Regions from separate parts of the Dyadobacter sp. NIV53 genome, predicted to be linked through region 1. Evidence: riboswitches for the same ligand, from Rfam matches in the RefSeq annotation. Region 1 holds a riboswitch; each other region holds the start of a gene.
What was found. Region 1 has a riboswitch for S-adenosylmethionine ahead of KZC02_RS26820 (YceI family protein). Riboswitches for the same ligand answer to the same signal wherever they lie in the genome.

Region 1 (6,493 bases):
GTGGCGCTGTTACCAAACTGATACGAAGCTTTGTAACTTGTATTGGTGCCTTCTGTAATATTGATCTGAACATTGCCGAATACGGTAGGATAATATTCCGATGCGTTATTGACAGCAATCGGAGCCGGCGTTATTTTGTCGGTGAAAGTCCAGAAGCTGAGTGGTGCATTTATTGCCCTTGCATTGACAAAACTGATGTATGCGCTCAGTGGCGGCCGGTTTGAAGCGTCTACATCCAGATAGCCGGTATCTTCGCAGCTTGTTAGTCCGCCGGTAATTGCAGCCAGCGCCAGTACTGAATTTATAGAAGAAAATAGTAATTTCATATTGTTCAGTTTTATTATTTCTAAGAATTATAGTCTCGCTGTGATACGTACAAAAGGCTGAATTCCGGCACTTCCATTCTGTATACCAATGATGGAAGGATTGTTCAATGCAGATAATTTTTTGTCCGAATAATCACCAAGCTGGTTAAATGCATTGTTTACACCGATTACGCCCTGTAGTGATTTGGTAAAGGAATAAGCGACTGATGCGTCCACTACCCAGATCGGGCTTAGCTTCTGGAAGAAATAATCCGGTTTGGGAAAAGTTGCATTGAGGGCAGAAGCGGTAGTTACCGATCCGAAATAAATGCCGCGAACCATGTAAGTAAGCTTACCGACTTTAAAACTTCCCTGCAGATTGACTTTCCTGCCGGGAATATTCGAGGTTACCCGTGCTTTTTCGCCATCGTTGAAAATAATATAACGGTAAGCTTCGAGTCCCTTTGGCGTATTGACGCTTGTTACGTCATTCTTTACAAAATTAGCACCAAATAACAAGGTCAATGCGCCTTTTCGGAAAGGTGTACGGTAACTTCCTGTAACTTCCAATCCTTTGGTACGCGTACTGAATGAATTGTAAAAAAACTTGGCCTGCGTTGTTCCGGTTTGTACAAACAGGCTCCTCACTTCCAATGGAAGATTTACATCCGTGGCCGAAAAGTTCCCTGTATTTCCAACCCTGTTGTTAACGTCAACCAGATAAGCATCCGCAGTAAATTCAAAATTCCTGAATGGCTGGGAAGTGATACCCAAAGTATAGCCTTTTGATTTTTCTGGTGTCAAAGTCGGAATTCCAAGGGCACGGGTTGCCGCACTTTGATTAGAGGCAGTCACCTGGTCGATAGCGCGTCCCTGCTGAAAACTTGTGGAGGTTTCAGTGTAATAATACTGGGCCAGATCCGGCGCCCGGAAACCGGTGTTGTGCGATCCACGAATGCCCAGCCAGTCAGCTATACTGTATTTGGAGGCTATTTTATAAGTCGTTACATTACCAAGGCCCGAAAAGTTTTCCAAACGCAAAGCTCCTGATACCAGCCATTTCTGCGTAATATTCGCTTCCACATCAGCATAACCTGCCAGTATCGAACGGTTCACATTTACCGCGTTTTCCGGACGGAAACCGGCATGGATCTGTGAGCCGGGCGACAAACCGTTCAGCCCTATCTGCCCTTCCTTTGTAGTGTAAACGATGCCGGTCCCGGTTGTGTCCAATCCATAAACTGTTCTCAAATCGGCCTTGGAATAAGACGCTTCTTCACCGGCAACGATCTGGTAAGATTCTACCCGGTACTGAGCTCCGAATGCAACGTTGATACCTTTTAATGCTTTGTCAAAATATCTGCTGATATCAATACTTCCCGTGTTCTGGCTGGCATTGTAACTTCCTGCATCAAAAGTTGTTGGCGTTTTTAATCCCAGACTGGCATTCAGCGAATTCGTAATAACGTTGCCAAAATTGTTCCTGCCATATACATTGGAAATGTCCACATCCCAATTCCGGATTTTACCTTTTATGCCAATTGCGAGTGATTTATCAGATATAATATTTTCCATGGCTGGCAAAAAGCCGTCAGGATACAAAAACGCATTATTTCGTTCCGTCCAGCCGGGCAGGCGATAAACGGCAGTAAATTGCGAATTGCGATGGCTTATGCCTCCAAAAGCATATATTTCCGCATTCTGCCTGAGAGGAATCGCTGCATTGAAAAACAGGAGGGCATCCTTGGCTTTATTGGAACCTCCGCCTCGGCGGTCAAAATAATGCCGGTCAATACCACGGTCGCTCAATATTTTTTCATCAATTTCCTTTGTATAGATAGCGTCATAATTTCTTGTATTGGCACCACCTCCATAAATCGGTCCAAGATATAATGCAGCATCGTCGTTTCCCGGCAACAGGGCGATCGCCTGTGTGGCAAATTCCGCAGTTGTGTTCAGATAACCACCTGTTTTACCAAGAGCAAAACCATAATTTGCATTCGTACGGGTAGTAGTACCGTCTCCCCGCCGCCTCGTACTGGCCGTTGAGCTCAATGTAAGCTCTTCAGTTGTTTTGTTCAAAACAATGTTGATCACACCGGCAATAGCATCAGACCCATATTGTGCTGCTGCTCCATCGCGAAGGATTTCTACACGCTGAATGGCAGCCGTTGGAATAGAGTTGAGATCATAACCTGTTGCCCCGTTTCCCAAACCACCCCAGTTGATATTGGAGCTTTTGTGACGGCGCTTGCCATTGACTAGTACAAGAAGCTGGTCGACGCCCAGGCCTCTTAACTGAGACAGGTTCAGTGCGGATCCTGCATCGCCCGCATTGCTTCCATTTACGGAATGAAACGAAGGAGAGACATATTGAAGCAACTGCGTGATACTTACCTGCGGAGCAGATTCTAAAAGAGGTTTAAGGTCAATCACATCGACCGGAACAGGTGAATCCAATTTGGTACGATTGGCGTTTCTGGAACCTACCACCTGCACTTCTCCAAGCGTATGGCTGGCGGGCTGAAGTACCACATTATAACTGTTTTCAGCTGTGATCTTAATCTCCTGTGCTGCAAACCCAATAAAAGAAAAGACGAGCTGTTCGCCTTTTACAAGGTTCAGGCTAAACCGTCCCTCAGCGTCCGTAATTGTGCCCTGCCTGGTGTTTTTGATTGAAACGTTTACACCGGGAAGTGTACCTCCGTTTTCAGACTCAGTAACCGTTCCAGTTATGGTTCGCTGCTGTGCAAAGGAGGCAACGGAAACGATCAGGAATAAAAGTAAAAAGTATTTTTTCATTCAATAAAATGTTAAGAAGCTGTTGAGTGCTTCGGGTATACAGGTAATGGAAAGATCGTAACGTGAAATGATAAGAATCAAATAACTTATATCTATATACGTAATCTGTTTTTCGATTTGGTGACGACGGGATTGTAAGTCTACATGTTCAGCAGGGCGGGGGAGCCTGCAGTTCCTACCCCTTTTGAGCCGTGTCCAAACATAATAAGGGTTACTTATTATTTACCCCGTCTGTCACCAAATCGGAAATTACAGCCGATGAGAAGAGTTCGGAATCTATTATTTGCTTTTAGTGCTTGCTTTGGTAACTGACGATGATTGGGTAGCAACAAGCGAAACATCAAGATTGAAATTGTCGTCGATGGCTTTGTCGCCTATTGTAGAAAAAAAGCTTTTTGAATTATATTTAATATCATATTTGGTGCGGTCAATTGCAATTTTTGCATTTGCTGTCAGGTTTTTTCCATTTGCCGTAATTTCAGCTGGAAAACTTACCTCATTGGTTATCCCTTTAATAGTCAGTTTTCCTTTTACATTGTATTTATTGGCACCCGCAGCAGTCACCGATGTGATATCCAGTTTTGCCACCGGATATTTTGCAACTGAAAAGAAATCGTCATTCTTAAGGTGACCTGTAAGTTTTGCATTGTACTCCGGATCTTTAATATCCGTGACAGTCAGATCATTAAGGTTTATTTCAAAGCTGCCGCCTTTTAATTTGCCCGCATCCAACAGCAAAGTGCCGCTTTTAATGGGTGCAAGGCCTGTATGCTCGCCGGTTACTTTTTTTGCATTCCATACCAGTTTACTTTGCTTTGTATCAACGGTATACGAGTTTTCCTTCACTATTTTACTGTAAGGGCCTGTAAATGAAACCAACGCAAAAGTTGTAAGGGAAATGGCAGATAAAAGAATCTTTTTCATGAGGTTGAATGGATATTGAGATAATAATAAAATACTTAATCTAGTGATTATATAGAGTAATTTTTGATACGATTTAGGAAATAAAAACAATCTACCCCCAAACCGTACTTACCAGAGCAGATTGTTAAATTTTTAAGGATTTAACTTCTCCACTTATCACCGGGACAACATTTGCCAGAGCCAGACTTTTGACAACTTGCAACTCCGTTAAAAACGGAACGGGATAAAACACATTTTTTTGACATGACTGGTAAATTTATAGTTCCTGTATTAGGCAGGTTAGCACTTATTCCGCCTTGGAAAGTTGCTAAGAGTTCATTGAGCCTGTCTCTCCCTCTTTCTGTATAAATCCACTTTTACTTTGCAGGTAGTAATCGTAAGACGATGCAAAGGTAAGGCCATGATTTCCGGTTTATCAAAAATTATTTGAAGTATTTTTAATAAAATCGGGAATTATGCCACAGAATAATTGATTGTCGTTACACGATTTCCAGAATGATTTAGCACCCATTTTCGTAGCTATTTTGTTCTAAACAAAATACAATGGGTTTTGTTGTTGCCGGTTACATGAAAAGAATGCTTAATAGGAGATATGGTTTTTCGTACCTAAGAGGAAGGAGTACTTTGTCAAATTTAAAACCTAACTTATCGGGTGAATTATTAAAAAAGGAGTTAATAGTTAGCTAAGATGATTGATCGAGCGATAGTTACCGCACGGCGGACCGTTCAGTGTGACAAACATTTTGTTAAATTGAAAGCTAACAGCTCAATATACCGCATCTTGGTGGTACGAAACCAAATAAACCTATAAACTCTATAAAATTAGTAGACAAATATTTGTGATCATTTTTTTTCTGTCCTACATTTGTCCACGTTTTAGAAACGACTGATTAGAAACCACCTTTAATTGGTTAACATATTCCCCGGAAAAAATCCTGCAAATGTTTCCGGCAGAGTGAGAGTTCTTTCGGATAATTCCGGTAAGGCTATATGATTAACTATTTTTCAATTTTAACAAATCACGTTGTATGAAAATCAACAACCAGATGAAGGCGGTGGCTTTGGCAGGTGCCACTATTTTAAGCAGTTTTGCAAGTGCATCGGATGACAAACCTCACGCAAAGTCACCGAAACAAGGAATTTGGCGCGGGGAGTTCGTAATCAGCGAAACGCATATTCCGTTCAATTTCGAATACAATGCAAAAGACAAAGATCATCCGGTTCTGACCTTACTTAACGGAACGCGCCGTGATGACTTCAAGGTGACCAAATTAAGCGGAGATTCTATTTTTGTAAAAATGAATACCTATGATGCCGCACTGGTTGCCAATGTGGAGTCAGACGGTAAAATCACAGGCGAATACAGAAGCCTTGTGCCTGGTTTCCGTGGAAGCTCACTTCCTTTCTCGGCGGAACATGGGAAAGACTATCGTTTTGTGGAAAAAGGAAAAGAACAGCCAACCAGGCACAATTTAACAGGTAAATGGGATTTGCAGGTTTTCAGCAAAGCTAAAATGCCTGACAATATTGCGCTTCTTAAACAGGAAGGTAACAAGCTGACCGGTGTTGTTATGTCAACAGTAGGGGACAGCCGTGAGCTGGAAGGCGTGGTTGAAGGCGATGAATTTGTACTTTCGCATTTCTCAGGCCCAAACCCAAGGGTTTACAAAGGGAAAATCAATGAAGATGGTTCAATCACAGGAGTGATCAGTTCCGGAATTTATGATAATACTAAATTTGAAGGAAGCAAAAATGCCCAGGCTGCTTTGCCCGATCCTTATAAACTGACGCATTTGAAAGAAGGTTATACCAAACTCGATTTTACACTTCCTGACCTGAACGGCAAAAACGTGTCGTTGAGTGATGACAAGTATAAAGGAAAAGTCGTGATCGTCGAGATCGTTGGAACGTGGTGCCCGAACTGTACAGACCAGACTTCGTTTCTTTCTCCATGGTTTAAAGAAAACAAAGCGCGTGGCGTAGAAGCAATTGCGATTGGTTTTGAACAAAAAGATGACCTGGAATATGCAAAATATACACTGGGTACCTTGAAGAAAAAATACGGAATTGAATATGATATTCTGTTCGGCGGAATTGCAGATAAGAAAGTTGCTTCTGAAAAACTTCCTGCCCTGAACCGTATGATGGCATTCCCGACCACGATCCTGATTGACCGTAATGGAGATGTTCGCCAGATACATACAGGATATACCGGAACCATTACCGGAGATTACTATACGGAATATGTAAAAAAATGGAACAAAGACCTGGATGAATTGATCGCTGAGCCGGTTCCCGCTGCGTTTACTTCTGTCAATACTTCATCTGCGAAGAGCTCAAAATAAAAATGATTTATTTTAGGTAAGTGACACGCCGGTAATTTGAAACAACTGTAAAGCAAATCCAAATGCGCTTTGCAGTTGTTTAACTTACTTAACTTATAAAATTTATCAATTTGGAAA
Region 2 (6,493 bases), 350 kb from region 1:
AGGCTGACAAAAAAATCAGCTTATCTCCATTTTATAAAATTACCGACGGATCGGTAGACACCGTTGTAAACAATATGAACAATTTGCGGGATTACTATAAATCCCTGGGCTTCAATGAAGTATATTTCTGCTTGGTTCCCAATAAAGTAACCGTTTGTGAAAACGACCGTTTTGAATACAACAATCAAATCACGCGCATTGAAAACCATCCTTTGTTAAAAACGCCAGTTCTTTCTATTCAGGACACTGTTCGAAACCATCCCGAATGGTATCACGTTGGAGATGGCCACTGGAACACCCACGGACAGCGTTATTGGTTAAAAACAGTCAATAATCTGGTAAAGGAAAATAGCAGGGAATCTGAACTGGCGAACAGCCTGACCGTTAAAAATAAGATTTAGTTTATCTCAAAAACTGTTTCAGGAAGCCAGATTAAAAGTTTGAACGTAATCTTTCGCTTCTTCTATACGGTCTTTCTGGTATATACTGATGATCGCTTTGACAATAAAATCCAGTTCTTCAATTGTATTAAATTTGCTGAACGAAAAACGAACAATTTCCTTGTCCGGATTTTTATAGATCGCGCTGATAACGTGTGAACCTCCACTACCCAAATTAGAACAGGCACTTCCACCCGAAACTGCAATTCCTAAATTATCTAGCTTACTAACCAGATTACCTGACGATAAACACGGAAAGGCAACGCTGACAATATTGTTAAGGCTTTTATGTACAGACCTGCTTTCACCATTGAAAGTAATCCCGCCAATCGTCAGATCATCCAGGCTTGAAATAAAATGTTTTTTTAATTTTGCCAGATGGGTTTGTACGACTTCTTTACTGCGGTAAGAAAGTTCGAGTGCTTTTGCCAAACCAACAATACCAATTACATTTTCAGTGCCGCCGCGTTGCCCGTTTTCCTGGCCTCCGCCAATTATATACGGTTTAATTTTATGCTTTTTATTGATATATATAAATCCGGCCCCTTTTGGCCCATGAAATTTATGTGCAGAACCAACCAGAAAATCAATATTTATTTCTTTTAAATTAAAAGGAAGTTTACCAATTGTTTGTGTGGTATCTGTATGAAAAATAGCATTGTATTGCTTCGCAAGTACACCGATTGCAGCGATATCGGTTATATTCCCAATTTCATTATTACCGTGCATCAGGCTGATCAGTGTTTGCGGATTGGCTTTTAAAAGATTTTCCAAATGCTTCAGGTCTACATTCCCAAAGTCATCCAGTTTCACAAAACTAATCTCAATATCACCGGCTTTTTCATAAACAGCCAAGGTCTGTAAAACTGCTTTATGCTCTATTTTACTAGTGATAACATGACTGATTTCGTAAGCATTGATTGCTCCTGACAAAGCAAGATTATTAGCTTCCGTCGCTCCCGACACAAAGAAAATTTCATTCGTATCGGCACCAAGCAAACCGGCAATAGTCTGCCTAGATGAAGCAATGGCCTCTTTCACTTTACGGCCTGCCCAATGACTTGATGAAGGATTACCATAATTAGATGTCAGATAAGGCAATATGGCTTTTACTACCTCGGGATCAACTGCTGTCGTAGCAGCGTTATCACAATATATTTCCATTCTTAAAATTTCAATTATCTGGTTATTAGCTATCTATGTTGTCGATCAATAATTGATCATGGCAATGGTTCTGCTATTAATTTTGCAAGATCATTATTCCATTTTTTTACATAGTCCTGATAAAACTGCCCGGTTCCCTTTCCTGAAAAACCAGTATGTATTTCCTTCACTTTCCCATCACGGCCTACAATAATCGTAGTCGGGTAAGCCATAAATTTGTCGATTGCGGGTAATTTTTCTGCAACAATATCTCCTCCTACTTTTCCTGCAAAAAGCATATCATACTGGATATCAAAACGGTTTTTCAGTTTTGTCAAAGTACCTTTTGCGAATTGTAAATCGTCTTTTGCTTCAAAAGCCAGGGCAATTGCTTCTACACCTTTTGCTTTATTTTCCTTATACCAGGGTGCCAGAAACTGAATCTGATCAATACAATTTGGGCACCAACTTCCCATCAATTCAATTATAACGACCTTGCCTTTGTATTTTTCATCACTCAACGAAACCAATTTTCCATTTACATCAGGAAAAGTAAAGTCCAGTTTATCGTATCCCGGTTTCAGGAAAGTCAATGCATAAGCATCAGGCAAAGCAGCTTTATCATCTTTTGTACCTTCAAAAAGGATAGGTTCGGCACCTGCACCAATGGCACCGGTTATTGTTTTATCATCCGTGATCTTACCTTTTACGTAAGCTACACCCGATCCGGTAAAGCCAGAAAGTTCAAATTCATTGCCTTGTACATTTCCTTCCAATTCCCTGCTATCTCCTGAAACACTTAGAATAATCCCATTCAGCTTATTTCCTTTTTGTTCAAAAACAGCCACACGATCGGGTAATGGTTTACCAGTTGTTGGGGAATTTGCTTTGATTTTAATTACCCACTTTCCAGACAAATTAGTTGTAGGAGCAACTTCCTTCCCGGGTTCTGTAAACCGATAAGATTGTCCCGGCTGTGCGGTAAAAGAAACCGGGGTTGATTTATTTCCGGCGATCAGGCTTTTCTGTACTCCGCTAATGCTCCCGTCACCTTGAATTTTAGCAAACCAGGCATATTCAAATGTATTTAGAGTAACCTGGATAGAATCCCGTGAAATATGTTTTACATTAAAATCATCTCTCCTGTCTCCATTCGTAGCCGTCAAAACCGGTGCTTGGCCAGCCCCGTTTGCGACTTCAAAATTAAAAGGGACAGCTCTTTGCCCAACCTGAAAAACACCTCTCCATTTGCCATTGGTCAATGGCTTATTTTGAGCCAGCAAAGTGGTAGACAATAAAACTGCACTGATTGTACCTACGAAAAATAAACTTTTAATTTTCATTACTTATAATTTTGCTTTTAGTAATAGAGTAATTTTTGAAAACCTAAACGATAAACTGATCTGTGATATAAATGATGTATCTCAGAAAGTTCATATCCTTCTGGTAATTGCATCATTAAATTCGGCACGCCTTCAACTCAATATTCCATTGGTTTTTTTAGATTTATCCTTAGAATTAGGTTGGGGCACCTTAATTGGTCATAGGTTGCCAGAAGATCATAGAGCCTAACCTCTCCCTTCATTCTCGATAAATCTACTAATTCGATAGACAAAGGTTAATTTTATTTTTCAGAAAAACTAAAACTCTCCCTGTTTTTTCAAAAATAATATTTGTCCGGGTAATAACTATTTGATAATTAAGGAGATTTAAATATCGTTTTATTAGATAGTTTACTTCACAACCAAATAATTCTAATTGTAAAATGAAAACAGAAACGGAGATTGTCAGCGAGCTTAAATCCAGATACAATGATTTAAGCAATTTTCAGGCTTTACACATTGCTTGTGAAATTAGGAGAAATAATATTTTAGAAGCAGCACTTATTGTTAAATCTGAGGAAGGCAAAAAAGCAATATTGGAAGCGATTGCTGCTGCACTGGGCTATGATCAAAATAAATGATTGGGTCTAAAGCAAAAAAATGAGCCGTAGCTCATTTTTAAGAATCAAATAGTGTGTTATTATTTACTGCTTGTTGGAATTACCCAAAATAAGCTAACCTGAATAACGCTGTTCTTGAAATCAGGATCAATGTCGTTTCCTTCAAAATCCCCAACCTTAGAAAGGCCTGCCATGTACCTTGCTCCGATTCCTAAGCCAATACTGGATTGATAGCCAATTCCTGCTCCGATTGAAAGATCAAGATTTTTTGCAAAATGGTCAATGGTTTGATCCGGAACATCTTCACCTGTCCTGAAGGAAGCCTGAGGACCTGCTTCAATGTAAAATCCGCCATTGGTTTTTAATCTGATCATTACCGGAACGGCTACATAAGAGGTTTTAAAGTTTGACTTTGTTCCGCTGTCGTTAATTTTCCCTCCCTGTGTTGAAAACAAGACTTCCGGTTGAATTGAGAAGTTTTTCCCGATTCCAAAGTTGAGTAATCCACCGAAGTGATATCCTACCAATGCATCTGATTCGATATCGCCACCTGTATAATTACTAATGTTAATACCAGCTTTTGGGCCGAACGAAAAGCCTTGTGAAAAAGCAGCAGTACTGAATACTGCAAACAACAATGCTAACGAGATTTTTTTCATGTCTTTATTATTAAGATTTGAATATGTGGATCAATAATGTGAGTATTAAAAAATTATACCAATTATGATTATGCTCAGAAAATCTCAATATGCCGATAAAAGAAAACAGGCTTAAAAACAAAGATAGGTTTGCTTATAAATTAAGAAAGGCTATCTTTGCACCCTGAATAACCACACAGAGAGGTGTCCGAGTGGTTGAAGGAGCTACCCTGGAAAGGTAGTATATGGGTAACTGTATCGAGAGTTCGAATCTCTTCCTCTCTGCATTTTATAACAAAAGCCCTGCAAATGATGGATTTGCAGGGCTTTTATTTTACATCCATTAAAATAATCGTTAATACTAATCTACAAAATGCCGGAGGCATGACTAATGGAAAAATTAAACGCTCATTTCCCCGCAAAGCGGCATTGCCAGCATTTCTTTACATTTTCCTTTATCAGTCTCTTTCCCAAATACATACATCATTTTGGTAATAGCGGCTTCGGCTGTGATATCTGAGCCGCTGATCACGCCCGCTTTTTTTAGAAATTTACTAGTCTGGTATTGCCCCTGATTTACGCGTCCGCCGTAACATTGCGAAACATTAAATATTACGATTTTATTATTTATTGCTTCACTGACCACATTCTGGAACCAGTTATCGGTCATAACATTTCCTGATCCATATGTTTCCAGGACAAGCCCTTTTAATCCTTCAATTTTCAAAACAGACCTTACTACACTTTGGTTAATACCCGGAAACATTTTAAGAAAAGCGACGTTTGTATCTAAATCTTTATGAACGCTAAATTTTTCATCAGTGCCGTGTAGCTTTAAAAAAGGAAAATTATAATCAATTCTGACGCCTGCGTTGGCAAGGTGTGGATAATTTTCTGAAATGAAAGCATTGAAATTTGAGCTTTCCTTTTTCTTTGCCCGGTTACCTCTTAATAGAACAGAATTGAAATAAATACAGACTTCGGTTACAATAGGTTTTCCATCCGGGTAAGTAGCAGCTGCCAGTTCCAGTGCGGTCATAAAATTCTCTCTCGCATCTGATCTTGCAACGCCAATTGGTAATTGTGCTCCGGTAAGTATAACTGGCTTGTTCAAATTTTCCAGTAAAAAACTTAATGCAGAGGCTGTATAAGCCATGGTATCCGTGCCATGAAGTATTACAAAACTATCGTAAGCGTCATAATTTTCTTCAATAATTCCTGCTAGTTCAACCCAGATTGCAGGACTCATATTAGAAGAATCTATTGGCTCATGCAGCGACAGAAAAGTAATTTCAAAAGTTAACCTGCTTATTTCAGGAATTTTCTCAAATATCTGGTCAAAGTTAAAAGGTACGAGTTGTTTGCCTTTGGTTTCATAAACCATCCCCAAAGTTCCGCCGGTATAAATTACTAAAACTGAACCTTGTGTTGGTGCCGGAGATATAGGGTTAATATGTATGGTGCTGTAAGACATGAGGATATCAAATATTGTCAGTCAAATCAAAATGATAGATTGTGTTACAAACTGAGCAAACTTAATGCAGTTTTGTCGGTTAGAGCAATTACTTCATTTTTTGAAATTTGTTTCAAATCGGCCACTCTTTGCGCTACCAGATCAATATAAGAAACTTCATTTCTTTTGCCGCGGTATGGTACAGGTGCTAAATAAGGACTGTCTGTTTCCAAAACTATATGTTCCAGACCGACATAGGGAATAACTTTATCCAGGCCGCCGTTTTTAAAAGTTACAACACCTCCTACTCCGATTTTAAAACCCAGCTCTATTACTTTTTCAGCTTCTTCCAAAGTTCCTGTAAAGCAATGAAATATACCAGTCAGTTTACTATCACCAAATTTTTCGATCAGTGAAACCGTCTCCCAAAATGCATCCCGGCAATGAATATCAATCCATAAATTATGTTTGCGGGCTAATCCGCATTGAAACAAAAATGCTTCTTCCTGTTGTACCTGAAAGGTCTTATCCCAAAATAAATCCATTCCAATTTCGCCAATTGCAATGAATTTATGTTTATTCAGCCATTCCTCCACGAGTTGTAATTCTTCTTCAAAACCTTCTTTTACATAAGTTGGATGCAAACCAATCATGGGTAAACAGCGGCCCGGATATGATTCTGCAAGCTGCATCATACCGGGTATTGTCGTGTGATCACAATTGGGCATCCATATCTGTGTAATTCCTGAATCCCATGCACGCTGTAACATATTGGTGCGGTCTTCATCATATTTTTCATCATATATATGCGCATGCGTTTCTATCATCCTTTCAAATTTTAAGCATTCAATAAAATTAATCCCCTTCCTACCTTTTC
Region 3 (6,493 bases), 1.2 Mb from region 1:
CGCGATTAGTACCTTTCAAAGAAATGTTAACGCCCGGTAAAACTGAGCCGTCATCTGCGGTTACGAGTCCCGTTACCGCACGATCCTGGGCATAGACTTGATTTGCCAAAAGCAATAAGCTTCCCAGTAAGGATAATAGAGTCTTCCTCATACGTAATTTAAATGGTTAGGTTTGTTATCAATAGAGATTGTTGCGAAATTAATTATTGTTTTAACCATTACAAGGTTTCTTTATTCGTTTGCCAAAAGAAAGTTTGGCAGGAGTGCTATTTTTGGCAAATTTTATTACTGTAAACAATCTTTATTTGCCAATATTTGAATTGAATGAAATTTATGCTATAATATGACTGTGTTATCCAATTGTTAACAGATTGCCACTTTTGTTGCTTTTTTCATACTTATACATTAAAATAGCATTAAATTGAATAATTGACATTTAAGTATAACGCAATGTATATACGTTTTCATTATTGAGAATGGTTATAAATTAATAAACCTTACTGATTTGAATTAGGTAATCCTTTTTCAAGAATATGTAACTGCCTTGAAAATTGGATTTTTTTAATATCAAAGCTTGGAATTTATGTGCCCGAATTTGAATTATTGGTAAATAAGTATAGCTATTTGGTCTAATCTGTTTATATTATGACTGATCGGCATTTTTTTAAGAGAAGAGTAGTTATTTAAATAAAATTTAGCCCATTTGATATGAATTTGAAAAGCCTTCTACCATTTTCATTTCTTGTTCTTTCAGGATTTCATTGTTATTCCCAATCTCCTCTGAATGCTAAAATTGATCAGAAGGCTCAGGCTCTTGAATCTCAAATTGTGACATGGAGAAGAGATTTTCACGAAAACCCTGAGCTTGGAAACAGGGAATTTAAAACAGCTGAGAAGATTGCAGCACATTTGAAAAAGCTGGGTATGGAAGTACAGACAGGAGTAGCACACACAGGTGTAGTAGGTTTACTTAAAGGTGGCAAACCTGGTCCCGTAGTCGCTTTAAGAGCGGATATGGATGGGCTTCCGGTAGCAGAGCGCGTGGATGTGCCTTTTAAATCCAAGGTTACCTCAGAGTATAATGGACAGCAAACAGGCGTGATGCATGCTTGCGGACATGACACCCACGTAGCTATTCTTATGGGCGTTGCAGAAGTGCTTACTTCCATGAAAGCCGATTTGAAGGGAACCGTTAAATTTATTTTTCAGCCGGCGGAAGAAGGTGCTCCGAAAGGGGAGGAAGGTGGCGCCAAACTGATGATTAAGGAGGGGGTTTTGGAAAATCCTAAGGTGGATGCCATTTTTGGATTACACATTAATTCACAAACAGAGGTTAATACCATTGCCTATAAGCCTGGCGCAACCATGGCAGCGGTAGATTTTTTCAGCATTGATATTAAAGGCAAACAGACACACGGAGCCTATCCATGGTCTGGTGTAGATCCAATCGTTACATCTTCTCAGATCGTAATGGGTTTACAGACTATTGTCAGCAGGAATCTGGATATTACCAAAGCGCCGGCAGTGGTTACGATAGGTGCTTTTCATGGTGGTATTCGGGAAAATATTATTCCGGAAGAAGTTAAAATGATCGGTACCATCAGGACCTTTGATGAAGAAATGCACACTTTCGTGCATAAGCGCGTCAATGAGATCGCCACCAATATTGCGGAAAGTGCAGGTGCAAAAGCGGATGTGAAAATTAATGTGCTGTACCCGGTGACATTCAACGATATACCTCTGACTGAAAAAATGATCGGCACTCTTGAAGAAGTTGCGGGGAAGAATAAAGTCATTCTGACGACGGCAAAAACGGGAGCGGAGGATTTCTCCTACTTTCAGCAAAAAGTGCCTGGCTTTTTCTTTTTCCTTGGGGGAATGCCAAAAGGTAAAAATCCGTTAGAAGCAGCGCCACACCATACACCGGATTTTTTCTTAGATGAAAGTGGATTGGTATTAGGTGTTCGTTCACTTAGCAGACTGACGGTAGATTTTATGGAAAAACAAACCTCCGTAGCAATTAAAGGAAAGAAATAGTTACGCATGATTAACGTAAAAGAGGGTGAATCCAATGATTGGAACACCCTCTTTTGTATTTTGACCAGACGGACTGTTTAACTTAGAATGTTATAAATGCCAATTTTAGCCAAGTTAATATTGTCAAACGACGTTATTCAGGTTTGGTTTTTCTTACTTGCTCGAAGAGTATATTTGGTAAAAATCTTTTCAGGTATATCGCGGCAACTTCCGTGAAACCACCGATGTATATTTCCTTTTTATCTTTTTTTACGGCTTCCAATATCCTTCTCGCGCATTCATCAGCCGGGATTCCGTTTGCCTGATTGGCATCCATTTTACCAAATTTGCCACCGGATTCATTTAATGCATTTACTGAAATATTCGTTTTAATGTAACCCGGACAAACGGTCGTAACGTGAATGTTTTCACCAAAACCCTCTGCTCTCAATGAATCATAAAAGCCGTGTAATGCATGTTTGGCAGCATTATAACCCGATCGCATTGGTGTACCGATCTTGCCTGCAACGCTGCTGATCACGATAAAATGACCCGACTGTTGCCTGATCATATATGGTAGTATCGCTTTTGTAATGGCAACTGTACTAAAAAAATCGACATCCATAATTTTACGATATACTTCCATGGTTGTATCCTTAATGTAGGATCGCTGACTAACCCCTGCGTTGTGGACCATTACATCAATATGGCCGAAGGTTTTTATAATCATATCTACCGCAGGTTGTGTTTTGTCAAATTCTGTCACATCCATTGGTAAGATCAAAACCGACGAAACGGGCAAACCGGTAAGCTTTTTTACGCGAAGTAACTCTTCTTCTCTTCTCGAGGTAAGCACCAGTTTTGCGCCTTCTTTTGCAAAAGCCAAAGCAATTGCTTCTCCAATCCCGGAGGATGCACCGGTAATCCAGACTACCTTATTTTTAAACGATTCCATCTTTTAGTGCATTTATAACGGGTATCTTATCAGAAACAAAATGAAAATCTACACTGTTCTTCTGAACATCAAGCCTGGATTCCATTCCAACTATCATGGCTCTGTTGTCAGAAACATGGCCGACGGGAAAGTTGAAACTTAGCGGATAATCATATTCTGATACATGTTCGTGAATAATTTCATAAGCATTTTTGCCAAACGCAGGCCGCGAATTATCCTTCATATCCGTAAACTGGCCAACTATCAAACCGGCCAGATGATCCAGTTTCCCGGCGCGTTTAAGCTGTATCATCATCCTGTCGAGGTTGTACAGATATTCGTTTACATCTTCTATAAAAAGTATTTTTCCCTTTGTATCAATATCAGTTACTGATCCAATTAAATGAGCAAAAAGACAAAGATTTCCACCGACCAGCTGACCGGTTGCTGTGCCGGGCCTGTTCAAAGAATGGGAATTTATGGAATATGAAGGAAGTTCTCCAAACAGAACTTTTCGAAGTGAATCCGCCGCTTCTTCTGCTCCTGGCAGCATCATGGATTTGACCATAGGAGCATGTACAGATGTAATTCCCAGCTTAAACAACTGAGAATGAACAACGGTTAAATCACTAAAACCGATAATCCATTTTGGAGATTGTATGAAATTTGTAAAGTCCAGATCATCAACAATCCTGGAACAGCCATAACCGCCACGGGCTGCCATAATTGCTTTTATTGACGGATCATCTAACATTTTCTGAAAGTCTGTCAAACGATCTTCATCACTGGCGGAAAACTGATTGAATGAGCTTTTTAATGTCTGACCTTCAACTACTTCCAGTTTCCATTCATTTTTTAACCGGTTAATTCCCGGAATCATTTCAGTATAGTTGATAGCACTTGCAGGAGCAATAATTCCTATTTTATCACCGGCTTTTAAAAATGACGGAATTTTAATTTTGGTCATAAATTGTTAAAACGCGTGGTATTGACAACAATTTTGGAAGCCTGAGTACAGGTTAAATAAATACAACATCTTCAACAAGATCACTTTTCATTTCTCTGTTGATAAGCTCAATGATTTTGAATTTGGCACGAACCAGTTCACTCCGTAAAGGAGCGGATTCTATCTGAAGAAAAAGTACGCGGTCTTTGATATACACTTTTTGGGTCCTTGATCCGATAGCCGAACCCATGATTTTGTCCCAATGCGCTACAACATACGACTGATCAAACCTGTTTCGTAACCGGTATTTTTCAAGCATCTGATCAATAGCATCTTTAAGAGGTGTTATCCCTGGACGGCGGGATGCTTTTTCTTTATCAAAACGGTATTGTTGTGCCATATTTATTGTAGTGCTTTATACAAATGTAAGAATATAGAAGGGAATAAGGAGGAAGGACGTAGTGGAAAATGGATTAAAAATTCGTTTTCAGGAATAATACTTTGAGGTTGAGGAAAGTAAAAATAAATAAGCCTGGAACGAGTTCAGTGCCAACAAATAAATCAGTTTCGGAGCAAATTAAAAACAAGTGTAATTTGCATTTTCAGCGATCCGGACTTAATATTGCAGCATCAAGTCAATTGCTTCACTTAACAGCGATTGATTTATAAAGAAGAGGCGAGAGAATGGGCTCAAAGAACCTCTGGCAACCTGCTACCAAATTTGGAGAAAGGTGCTAATTCCCACCTAAGTTATTAGGAGATATAAAATCAATTCGCATGAACTTACTGTTAGAAATTTCCGTAAGCCGGATGGCTTTAATCTCGTACCTGAAACTGGAAAGTAGTTTTCAATAAGCAGGATCGTGTATCTTTTTCTGGCTCATTCCGGAAACAGGTCATCTTATATCATATTTTATAATTTAAACTTTGTGCTTTGGCACTCATGCAAGCGGAACAAAAAATTTATAAATATCCATATACCTATTCCCTGGAATTAGGTCGTGAATTACCGGGTTTCGAATTGTCTTACACTACGTATGGCACCAGGAACGACGGAGATGATAATATTGTATGGATCTGTCATGCGTTAACAGGAAGTTCCAATGCGGCTGAATGGTGGGATGGTCTGGTAGGAGATGGAAAATTTTTCGACCCGGCCAAATATTTCATTATTTGTGTCAATGTAATTGGTTCTGCTTATGGGTCTACCGGCCCACTTTCCATTGATCCTAAAACGCAGCAGCCATTTTACAGGAATTTCCCGCTGATTACTGTAAAAGATGTAGTCGGAACCATGGAAATCCTGCGCCAGGAATTACAGATCCGTAGAATAAAAATATGTATTGGAGGATCTTTGGGTGGCCAGCAAGCGCTGGAATGGGCGGTGGAAGTTCCTGATCTGTTTGAAGAACTGATATTGATTGCGTCTAATGCATTGCATTCGCCCTGGGGTGTAGCGTTCAATGAGTCACAGCGCATGGCGATTGAGGCTGATCCGACTTATAATGACAATAATAGTGAAGCGGGTGGAATGGGGTTGCGTGCAGCCAGATCCATTGCGTTGTTGTCTTACCGTAATTATGATACATACAATTTTACGCAGGCACGTGACAATCCGGATCAGATCGATGATTTCCGGGCATCATCCTATCAGCAGTATCAGGGAGATAAATTTGTGAAACGCTTTAATGCGTTTTCCTACTGGATACTGTCCAAAATTATGGATTCGCACAACGTAGGCAGAAATCGTGGCGGAATTGTGCACGCATTAGGTATGGTAAAAGCAAAAACGCTGGTATTGGGAATAAAATCTGATTTGTTGTTTCCATTATCTGAACAGCAATTCCTGGCGAGGCATATTCCGGATGCAGTTTTTCAGGAAATTGATTCTTTATATGGGCACGACGGCTTTTTGATAGAGTATAAGCAGTTAAATCAGGTAATAAAAGCCTGGCAGCAAACAAATGGCCAATTGCAGATTGCTAAAATCGGTTGATGATTAAAACAAAAGAGTCGCAGATAATTTCTTTGCGGCTCTTTTGTTTTAACTACAAATTGGAACTTTCTATTTAGATATCTTCAGCAATAGCTCAGGTTCGTTTGTAGTGATGAAATCTACATTTTGATCCAGAAACCATTTCATTACCGGTTCATCATTTACGGTCCAGGTATTGGTAGAAAGATTCAGCTGATGCATTTCTTTGATCCAGTTTTCATTTTTCTTGAAAACTGTAAAATGATAATCAACACCGCTTAAACCTGCTGCCTTAATTTCAGCTGGCGTTTTATCTCCATTCAGGTATTCCACATGTGCATTTGGAGCAAGCTGTTTCACTTTCAGGCACACATCGTAGTCAAACGCGATGTAATCCGTAATGCCTTCAACTTTTAATTTTTTAACCATTTCTACACATTTTTCGGTCAGTGCAAGTGAACGTTCTTTGCTGATAGAAGAAGTTTTTATTTCAAGGATCAAACGTGTATTTTTTTGTTTAGCACCAGCTTTCAGGTATGCTTCCAGTGTAGGAAGATTCTCTCCATTTTCCAGTTTGATCTGTAATAATTCTGTTGAATTGGTTTTTTCGATATCTGTACCT

Region 2: another riboswitch for S-adenosylmethionine. It lies ahead of KZC02_RS25585 (peroxiredoxin); the one in region 1 lies ahead of KZC02_RS26820 (YceI family protein).
Region 3: another riboswitch for S-adenosylmethionine. It lies ahead of metX (homoserine O-acetyltransferase); the one in region 1 lies ahead of KZC02_RS26820 (YceI family protein).

What each region holds. Positions count from the first base shown of each region.
Region 1 covers NZ_CP081299.1:6,549,062-6,555,554, forward strand. Annotated here, with positions in the region: gene KZC02_RS26810 (DUF4397 domain-containing protein) at 1-326, opposite strand, end outside; gene KZC02_RS26815 (TonB-dependent receptor) at 354-3,107, opposite strand; gene KZC02_RS26820 (YceI family protein) at 3,387-4,031, opposite strand; SAM riboswitch class I at 4,285-4,382, opposite strand; gene KZC02_RS26825 (peroxiredoxin) at 5,060-6,376, shown strand.
Region 2 covers NZ_CP081299.1:6,200,906-6,207,398, reverse strand. Annotated here, with positions in the region: gene KZC02_RS25595 (hypothetical protein) at 1-401, shown strand, start outside; gene KZC02_RS25590 (cysteine desulfurase family protein) at 420-1,604, opposite strand; gene KZC02_RS25585 (peroxiredoxin) at 1,661-2,926, opposite strand; SAM riboswitch class I at 3,087-3,180, opposite strand; gene KZC02_RS25580 (hypothetical protein) at 3,349-3,546, shown strand; gene KZC02_RS25575 (porin family protein) at 3,606-4,184, opposite strand; tRNA gene KZC02_RS25570 (tRNA-Ser) at 4,362-4,448, shown strand; gene KZC02_RS25565 (asparaginase) at 4,564-5,637, opposite strand; gene KZC02_RS25560 (TatD family hydrolase) at 5,682-6,443, opposite strand.
Region 3 covers NZ_CP081299.1:5,363,848-5,370,340, forward strand. Annotated here, with positions in the region: gene KZC02_RS22195 (SusC/RagA family TonB-linked outer membrane protein) at 1-151, opposite strand, end outside; gene KZC02_RS22200 (amidohydrolase) at 709-2,037, shown strand; gene KZC02_RS22205 (SDR family oxidoreductase) at 2,171-2,971, opposite strand; gene KZC02_RS22210 (LD-carboxypeptidase) at 2,958-3,917, opposite strand; gene KZC02_RS22215 (DUF721 domain-containing protein) at 3,970-4,296, opposite strand; SAM riboswitch class I at 4,557-4,665, shown strand; gene metX (homoserine O-acetyltransferase) at 4,840-5,892, shown strand; gene KZC02_RS22225 (glycerophosphodiester phosphodiesterase family protein) at 5,962-6,493, opposite strand, start outside.